3 regions of the Erwinia sp. L03-1 genome follow, and region 1 is predicted to be linked to each of the others. Evidence: predicted binding sites of a transcription regulator. Region 1 holds the regulator's gene; each other region holds the start of a gene.

Region 1 (3,228 bases):
AGGTTGGTGTGTACAGGATAACCACTCAGCCTGGATCGTATGATAACTGCCTGGGACAGGGTTTGGATGATTGCCGCTCAGGTGTGGTGTGGGTAAAGGTTGAAAAGGGGATGCGGAGTTTAAGCGGCACGGTCCATGTGCCTGGGTAGGAGTATCTTCCTGAAACGCTTTAATGCTGTCAGAGAAAAGAACTTACTTATCAGAAGCGGTGATTATTGTGGCTTTCCCAGTCGCTGACTTCTTTCTCAGCCTGGTCTTTTGCGTAGCCATAGCGCTCCTGAATTTTACCGACCAGCTGATCGCGTTTACCTTCTACGACCGTCATGTCGTCATCGGTCAGCTTGCCCCATTTTTCTTTCACTTTACCCTTCAACTGTTTCCAGTTACCGCCGGCTTCATCTTTATTCATCTTGTGTCTCCTGACTTTGAGTGTAAAGAGCTTTAGGTGTAAGAGATTTAGTACAATCGTCTAAGCATAACGCCTGGCAGCAATATAAAACGCTGCTGAACTGCTTAACCTAACGATAATTGTAGTAGAAGATGAGGGGATTGCACGGAACGACACGATAATAAGCGGCAGATTAAGACTATTCCTGCCCGGGTGGATAAAAAACTGTTTTTTATCAATGATTAACCAGGCGATGCAAGATACATTTCACTGACCCGAAGGCAAAAACCACGTTCCGTTGCGCTGGTGCCGCCGCCATATCGCGCCCTGCGTTAGCCCTCTTAACAGCAGAAAAACCGTGACCGCCAGCCACAGACCGTGATTCCCCAGCACCGGAACGGTAATCAGGGTCAGGCCATAACCCAGCGCCGCCAGTGCCATGCTGTTACGCATCTCTGCGGCGCGGGTTGCACCGATAAACATGCCATCCAGCAGGTAACACCAGACGCCGCATACCGGCAGAAGGACCTGCCAAATCAGGTAGCGATCCGCCTGCTGCTGTAAAGCAGGGATCGAGGTAAGCAGTGCGACAATATAAGGCCCGGCAAAGGCATAGAGCAGTGAGAAAAACAGCGCGACCCATCCCGCCTGACGGCATGCCGCGTGCCATATCAGCAGCACAAGATTCGCCAGCGTGGCAGGCGCGCTGAGCCAGCGGATATGCATAAACAGTGATGCCTGGTACTGCACGTCAGGATCGCCGCCGACCAGCGTCAGCGCCAGATGCGTAAGAGGGGATTGCAGGGCGATAAAAGCCAGTCCGCCCGCCAGCGCAATGCAGAGAGGCTGCATAAGCGCGCGTGCAAGCGCAGCTTTGTCACCCGGCACCGAAAGCCTGAGCGGTCAGTCCGGTGGTGCTCATGCGCAGAAAAAGCAGCAGCATAAACAGGAAGCTGGTGATGGTGGTGCCGATCGCAACGCCCGCAAGATAGACAGGCTTATCGAGGTGGCCAATGACAGCGGTATCGACCAGCCCCAGCAGCGGCACGGTAATATTTGAGAGGATCATCGGCAGCGCAAGCCGCCAGAGGCTTTTGTCAGCAGCGTTTAGAAATCGCATCGGTACCCACTGCGCGACGGGTGTCTGCGCAAGTCACTGTCATACACATCGTCTGCTGAGTGGTAGCCAACGATAAACTGACGCGCTGGCGAAGCGGCGCGTCAGTTAACAGTCAGTTAGAACGGATAAAACGGTTATCAAACCCAGTTACCGTTACGGATCACACCCACGGCAAGACCTTCAATCGACAGGGTCTGCTGGCGAAGATCGACGACGATCGGCTCGAAATCGCTGTTTTCAGGCAGAAGATGGACCGTGTTGCCCTGCTTTTTCAGCCGTTTGACGGTAACTTCATCATCAATACGTGCAACCACAACCTGGCCGTTACGCACTTCCTGGGTTTTGTGCACCGCCAGAAGATCGCCATCCATAATGCCAATATCTTTCATCGACATGCCACTCACGCGCAGCAGGAAGTCGGCGCTGGGTTTAAACAAACCTGGGTCAACCTTGTAGTGGCCTTCGATATGTTCCTGGGCCAGCAGCGGCTCACCGGCGGCGACGCGGCCAATCAGCGGCAGGCCTTCTTCGTCTTCCATCATCAGTCGAATGCCGCGCGAGGCACCGGACACAATCTCAATTACGCCTTTACGTGCCAGTGCCTTGAGATGTTCTTCCGCCGCATTTGGGGAGCGGAAGCCAAGCTGTGCGGCAATTTCTGCCCGCGTTGGCGGCATGCCGGTCTGGTTAATATGGGCGCGTATCAGGTCATAAACCTGTTGCTGTCTTACCGTTAGTGCTTTCATCCCGCCCCCTGGTTGTTTATACAGTCGACTGTGAGTATATACAGGTATTTGCGCAATGAAAACCTAAAGATGGACAAAAAACAGCAGTTTGTCTGATTCTGGAACGTCTATCGCATATGTGGCACTAACAACATCAGCCAGGTGGTCATCGCCATGAGAATAGTCAGCAGCACTGCCGCTGAACCCATATCCTTTGCGCGGCCTGCCAGCGGGTGCCGCTCACTGCCGATGCGGTCCACTATCGCTTCTATGGCGCTGTTAAGCAGTTCAACCACGACCACCAGCACCACCGAACCGATCAGCAGCACCCGGGTTATCGGCGTCACGTCCAGCCAGCAGGCCAGCACGATGGCGACAAGCGCCACAATGGCTTCCTGACGAAAAGCCGCCTCGTTTTGCCATGCCGCACGCAGTCCCTGCCACGAATAACCTGCGGCCTTGATAATTCTGGTCAATCCGGTGACGTTATTTGTCATAATGAGGGAACCCTTTGAACTGTTTAACGTCAATGTCTGGGTGGCGCACATTTTGCAACACCACAGATCTCACTGGCGCTTTCTGGTATGCTTGCCGCGCTTTGCTAACAAGAGGCTTCATGTTGTCTATGTCAGGTTGGCGTAATTTATATTATAACCTATTGAATTTACCGGTTAAATTCTTGCTAAAGAGTAAGGCGATCCCCGCCGAGCCGGTCGCTGAACTGGGGCTTGATACGTCGCGCCCTATTATGTATGTGCTGCCTTACGATTCAAAGGCCGATCTGCTCGCGCTACGTGAACAGTGTCGCAAACAGGATCTCCCCGATCCCTTAGATCCGCTGGAAATCGATGGGACAGTGCTGCCCCGCCATGTCTTTATTCATGACGGTCCGCGCGTATTCCCCTATTTTGTGCCGAATATTGAATCGGTAAAGCTGTTTCACGAATATCTGGATCTGCACCGCAGCAACCCGCTGCTGGACGTGCAGATGGTCC
Region 2 (3,228 bases), 2.3 Mb from region 1:
GAGGCAGATAAACGTGGACTGCGCGTGGCGTTTGAAGCGATGGCGTGGAGCACGCATATCAATACCACCGTTCAGGCATGGCAGATGGTGCAGCGAATCAATGCGCCCAACCTCGGGCTGGTCGTCGATGCGTTTCATATCTTTGCCCGCAACCGTACCATTGCCGATCTTGCGGGGATCCCGATGGAAAAGATTTTCCTCGTCCAGCTTTCAGATCTTAGCACCCTACCCGGGCAGGACCAGCTGATAGATACCGCCCGCCACAGCCGACTGCTGCCTGGCCAGGGAAATTTCCCGCTCTACACGCTGCTGGACTACCTGGAAACTCAGGGTTATGCAGGCCCGCTTGGACTGGAGGTCTTTAACGACAGCTACCACCAGCAGGCTCCTGATGACGTTGCGAAAGAGGCGATGCACGCCCTGAAACGCTGTATTGCCCAGCGGGGCCAGTAAAACCCGCTCAGCCCGGCGGGTCGCGTAACCGCTTAGGGTAGCATAACGGCTGCAAACCCCTTCCGATGCCGGTTGGTTCGCCGTACGACCTCGTATGATTATTCGCCCCGGCCTGCCGCTGGGGCGACTGACCGTTATGCCGCTTTTGGCGTACGGGCAGACTTACGTTTGCTCGCGTTAGCGGATGCACCCTCAGCGGTTTCTTCATCCAGTTCATCCGCGGATGCCTGCACGTCTGCAGGCTGCTGCTCACTCACTTCAACAGGGTCAGCGCTATCAGCCTCTGTGCGGGCAGAAGCGTGATTCGCCTCTGCTTTTGCCCCTTCCGGCATTTTGCTGGTCTTCACAATATGCTGTACGGCATCCTTGTTCTCTGCCAGGAACAGGCCAAAGGCTTCACGCTGCTGCTCATCAAGCGCCACCGGCCCTTCACTCAGCCAGTCGCTGAAGACTTCAGCCATATCAAGCATTTTATCGTAGGCGTCCGCGTCTTTTTTACTGGCGAATGTCATCTTTTCCTCACCTTTTCTAACGACAACGTATTTTATCTCAACAGCCATTCCGCTCACCTCATTTAACTGTATTTTTATACAGTATAGCAGCAGGCTATTTTTAGCTCAAGCCCGGAAAAGCAGATGAATACGCAAACGTTTTCGTTTATACTGCGCGCGTTTTTTTCCTCTAATCAGGTAGCAACTATGACCACTCTCGGAACCGCGCTGCGCCCTGCCGCAACCCGCGTAATGCTGTTAGGATCAGGTGAACTGGGTAAGGAAGTCGCGCTGGAATGCCAGCGTCTTGGCGTCGAGGTGATTGCCGTCGATCGCTACGCCGATGCGCCCGCAATGCACGTGGCCCATCGTAGCCATGTGATCAATATGCTGGACGGCGAGGCGCTAAAATCACTCGTTGCGCTGGAGCGCCCTGACTATATCGTGCCGGAAATTGAAGCCATCGCCACGGATATGCTGGTTGAGCTGGAGAAACAGGGTCAGCATGTGGTGCCAACCGCCCGCGCGGCGCGTCTGACGATGAACCGTGAAGGTATTCGTCGCCTGGCTGCGGAGGAGCTCAGCTTACCCACCTCTTCCTATCGTTTTGCCGACAGTGAAGCCGCTTTTTTGCAGGCCGCCGATGAAATTGGCTTCCCGTGCATCATTAAGCCGGTAATGAGCTCATCGGGTAAAGGTCAGAGTTTTATCCGCGATGCCTCACAATTGGGCGCTGCCTGGCAGTATGCGCAACAGGGTGGACGGGCGGGTGCCGGACGCGTCATCGTGGAAGGCGTGGTTAAGTTCGATTTTGAAATCACCCTTTTGACCGTGAGCGCGGTTGACGGCATCCATTTTTGCGCCCCCATTGGCCACCGTCAGGAAGACGGCGACTACCGTGAGTCCTGGCAGCCGCAGCAGATGAGCGATCTGGCCTTGCAGCGCGCGCAGCAGATAGCCGAAAAAGTGGTTAGCGCCCTTGGCGGCCACGGCCTGTTTGGCGTGGAGCTGTTTGTGTGCGGCGATGAGGTGGTATTCAGCGAAGTGTCACCGCGGCCACACGATACCGGCATGGTGACGTTGATTTCTCAGGATCTCTCCGAATTCGCCCTGCACGTTCGCGCCTTCCTCGGCCTGCCGATTGGCGGGATCCGCCAGTATGGCTGCGCGGCCTCTGCAGTGATCCTTCCCGAGCTGGAGAGCGATAATGTGCGGTTTGCAAATCTCGGCGCGGTACTGGGGGCCGGTTTGCAGATCCGCCTGTTCGGTAAGCCTGAGATTCAGGGTAAGCGCAGACTGGGCGTCGCGCTGGCGACGGGTCAGGATAGCGACGATGCCGTTCAGCGCGCTGTCGCCTGTGCGGCAGGCATTAAGGTTAGCGGCTAAGACCTCGATTAGCAGCTATGATGCTGTGGTAAAAAAAAAGGATCCTGCGCGGATGCTTTTTTTATTTTGTCACCAGTTGCCGTAAGGATATATTTCCCCTTAATAAATTCTGGTGTCACCGTAATAAACTTAGCCGTAGGGATGTCGCGTGATCCCCTTGCTGGAATAAAGTTTATCCCCGGATAGCGTGGTGATTTTTTTCGGTTCAGCCGGCAGGTTATCACCACCCGTGATCAGTCCGTTTCTCAAGACCCGTTCTTGCAGGGTAAGCGCCGCGTAACTGCGCTTCTGCACCTGGCTGTATAACACCGTTTCCGGGGCCGGGCGGGCCAGGAACAGATCCTCCTGCGTCACACCCAGATAACCTCCTCCGCCACGACGGGCGCAGGAGGAGCTCTACGTCTTCGGTCTCTGCGCAGTGAGGGTTTAGCCCGTTCAGCGGCGTCCCGATGGCGAAATGCGTCTGGTGAGCAGGTTATTTGAAATATAAGGCTCAGTTGTTTTGAAAGAGCCTTCTCCTGTAACCCTATTTGCAACAGCGCCCTCAATAATACTATGAACTATTCGTTGCCTGATGTTTCATGCTTATAACGTTTCTGCCACTGCCAGGCATGGCGCACCATGTCCTGAAGCGACATTTCTGCTTCCCAGCCTAGTTCTGCCCTGGCTTTCTCGACGTCTGCCCAGAACGCAGGCAGGTCACCCTCCCTGCGCGAGCGGATGACGTAGGGGATCTGCACTTCGTTCTCTTTCTCAAAACATTCCAGAAGCTCCATGACAGATGTTCCCTGCCCCGTACCCAGATTGAATATATGTACGCCCGGCTTGTCCATAATTACCACCACTTTGAGGTGCCCCCGGGCAATATCCATAACATGAAGATAATCACGCTTGCATG
Region 3 (3,228 bases), 1.4 Mb from region 1:
ATATGATCGAAAATAATTTCCGTATTAAACTTTTCGGCATGTTCCTGCATGCGCTCCATCAGCAGCGGGCCGGTCAGACCGTGGGGATCGCCGGGCCAGTTTTCCACTTCAGTGGTGGTGGTCAGCTGACCGCCTTTTTCTAAACCGGTAATTAATACCGGGTTCAGGTTCGCTCGCGCAGCATACACCGCAGCGGTGTAGCCTGCCGGGCCGGAACCCAGGATAAGTAATTTACTGTGTTTGGCCGTGCTCATAAGCCCCTCTTTTTTTAACTGGCAAACTTTTTCCGATTGTAGGGAATTTAGCGCAGCAAAAAAAGCGTTCTGCAATTTTGTTAACAATAGATGTAAAAGCTTTAACCATTCAGGCTGCGCCATTATCGGGAGCACTGCCCCAAAATGGGGCACCGAAGGCCATTTTGTGGTGCAGAAAGACAGAAATATTCATTTAAAAACAGTCATGCAGTCACGCGTTTGGCATGTTGTACTGATTTTAGTTGTTTTACTTTGACAATCGGCTGGTCTTTTGCGAAAACAGTAATGGAAGCAGAGGGTATTCTGGCCGACGGAACCGGGTTTATCCCGTGTTTTAGCCGTTACCGGATAAACTCAGTCTGTCATTGGTCATGACGCATGGTGTGGACAGACAGCATGCGTCATACGGATGGGCGTTTTAAAATCGCAACAGGCGCCAGACTTCACTTAAACAACTCTGTAACAGCGGCATTGTTCAGGGTATGGCAGGTAAAGGGAAGGCATTAAGAGAGACAATAATAATGGTAGACAATAAAAAACGACCGGGTAAAGACCTCGACAGAATCGACCGCAACATTTTAAATGAACTGCAGAAAGATGGCCGAATTTCAAACGTCGAGTTGTCTAAACGCGTGGGGCTATCGCCGACGCCATGCCTTGAGCGTGTTCGTCGTCTGGAAAGGCAGGGATTTATTCTGGGCTACACCGCTCAGCTCAATCCCCACTACCTGGATGCCTCGCTGCTGGTATTTGTTGAGATTACTCTGAATCGTGGTGCGCCTGACGTATTCGAACAATTTAACGCCGCCGTACAAAAACTTGAGGAAACTCAAGAGTGTCATCTTGTTTCCGGCGATTTCGACTATCTGTTGAAAACGCGTGTGCCCGATATGTCAGCCTACCGTAAATTGCTGGGTGAAACCCTGCTACGCCTGCCGGGCGTGAACGATACGCGGACCTACGTGGTGATGGAAGAAGTGAAACAAAGTAACCGCCTGGTCATTAAGACGCGGTAACACAGGGCAGGTGCAAATTCTGTCGGATTTGGGTACACTCCTGTGAATTCATACAGGTTCAGCGTCGGGCTTGCCCGGCGTTTTTTCCTTCATAGTTTACGGGCACCTGGAGAGAACTCTTGAGCCAGGAATACACAGAAGATAAAGAAGTTTCCCTGCAACCTCTGAGCAGCGGGCGTCGCCTGCTGGAAGCGTTGCTGATTATTGTCGCTCTTTTCGCCGTCTACCTGATGGTTGCGCTGGTGAGCTTCAATCCCTCCGATCCCAGCTGGTCACAGACCGCCTGGCATGAACCTATCCATAATCTGGGCGGCGGTATTGGCGCATGGCTTGCGGATACGCTGTTCTTTATTTTCGGCGTAATGGCCTACGCCATCCCGCCGGTGATACTGGGCCTGTGCTGGATAACCTTTAGTCAGCGCCACTCTCAGGACTATATTGACTATTTTGCGGTCGGCCTGCGCTTGATTGGCGTGCTGGCGCTGGTGATCACCACCTGCGGCCTGGCAGCGCTTAACGCGGATGATATCTGGTACTTTGCCTCCGGTGGGGTCATTGGCAGCCTGATTGTCAATGCAATGGCGCCCTGGTTCAACGGCGCTACCGGCACGTTGACGCTGCTCTGCATCTGGGCAGCTGGGTTAACGCTCTATACCGGATGGTCATGGCTCACTATTGCCGAGAAAATTGGCGGCGTGGTGATGGGCGTGCTGACGTTCGCCAGCAATCGTTCTCGTGACGATCGCCGCTGGCATGAAGACGACTATGATGACGAAGACGCGGAGGAAGCGTCATCAGTCGCTGCCCACTCACCAGCCGATCGACATGACGACGTGCTGCTGGGTTCCGCTGGCCGCCAGCCATCCGGCCATGATGACGACGTGCTGCTGGGTTCTTCTGCCCGCCAGCCATCCGGCCATGACGACGACGTGCTGCTGGGTTCCGCTGCCCGTCAGCCATCCGGTCATAATGATGACGATGTGCTGCTGGCTTCTGCTGCCCGTCAGCCATCTGGCCATAATGATGACGACGCGCTGCTGGGTTCCGCTGCCCGTCAGACGTCCGTGCGAAATGATAACAATGCGCAGCTGGCTTCGACCGCAGCAGTAGCATCCGGTGCAGTAGCTGCTGCTGGGTCTACAGGCGCCGCGACCTTTGCGCCTGTAAGAGAGGGCGCGTCCTTATACGACACAGGTTCTGCCTCTGCTGCACAGGCAGAACCTGATCCAGAACTTTATCGCTTCGAGGTTCCGGCCGACACCCCAGCACCTTCAAGACCGGTAATGGATGAAGACGATGGGCCGCAGATGGGTAACTGGCGTGAGGCTTCCTCTTCTTCACCCTTTGAGTTCACGGCCTCACCTGCCGTCCAGCCCGCTGATATCGCTGCTGGCCCGGCGGCGAATAATGCTGCGCCGCTGGCTACAACGGCAGCTTCGGCGGCAGCATTTATGCCCGGCTTTAGTGCCACCAGCGAGGGTCGCAATCCGCAGGTGAAGCAGGGGATCGGACCCTCACTGCCCCGGCCAAACCCGGTTAAACTGCCCACGCGGCGTGAACTGGCTTCCTATGGCATCAAACTGCCTTCTCAGCGTATTGCCGAGGAGAAAGCGAGAGAAGAGGAGCTGCGACAGCAGCAGGTTGGGACCGACTCGCAGTATGCCGCTCCCCAGAGTGAGGAAGCGATGCAGGAGGAAGCACACCTGCGCGAAGCCTTTATGGCGCAGCAGCAGGTTCGCTATGGCGAAGAGTTGATCGGGGAGGATGAAGAGTCACAGCAGCAGGCCGCGCTGGCACGTCAGTTCAGTGAGCAGCAACAGCAGCGTTACGGTGAGGCTGCGGAACATCCGCAGTCGACCGCTAAGCTGAATACTGCTGGTGCCTTTGATTTCTCTCCGCTTGACGATCTGGTGGATGATGGCCCACGCGAGCCCCTCTTCACGCTCTCAGCCATGCCG

Evidence for each region. Region 1 encodes LexA, which represses DNA repair genes until DNA is damaged. Its sites were predicted from a motif close to TNCTGTATGTACATACAGNA; they were not measured.
Region 2: the regulator LexA is predicted to act here: its motif matches at 1,030-1,049, upstream of AC4PCC_RS09330 (YebG family protein).
Region 3: the regulator LexA is predicted to act here: its motif matches at 1,309-1,328, upstream of AC4PCC_RS13490 (DNA translocase FtsK 4TM domain-containing protein).

Annotation. Positions count from the first base shown of each region.
Region 1 is NZ_CM178762.1:4,315,457-4,318,684, forward strand. Features, by position in the region: gene AC4PCC_RS19800 (CsbD family protein) at 200-409, opposite strand; partial or broken gene AC4PCC_RS19805 (MATE family efflux transporter) at 656-1,508, opposite strand; gene lexA (transcriptional repressor LexA) at 1,646-2,254, opposite strand; gene AC4PCC_RS19815 (diacylglycerol kinase) at 2,362-2,730, opposite strand; gene plsB (glycerol-3-phosphate 1-O-acyltransferase PlsB) at 2,859-3,228, shown strand, end outside.
Region 2 is NZ_CM178762.1:2,019,887-2,023,114, reverse strand. Features, by position in the region: gene AC4PCC_RS09335 (sugar phosphate isomerase/epimerase family protein) at 1-453, shown strand, start outside; gene AC4PCC_RS09330 (YebG family protein) at 588-1,013, opposite strand; gene purT (formate-dependent phosphoribosylglycinamide formyltransferase) at 1,152-2,330, shown strand; gene AC4PCC_RS09320 (hypothetical protein) at 2,460-2,684, opposite strand; gene galE (UDP-glucose 4-epimerase GalE) at 2,891-3,228, opposite strand, start outside.
Region 3 is NZ_CM178762.1:2,923,320-2,926,547, reverse strand. Features, by position in the region: gene trxB (thioredoxin-disulfide reductase) at 1-254, opposite strand, end outside; gene lrp (leucine-responsive transcriptional regulator Lrp) at 776-1,270, shown strand; gene AC4PCC_RS13490 (DNA translocase FtsK 4TM domain-containing protein) at 1,390-3,228, shown strand, end outside.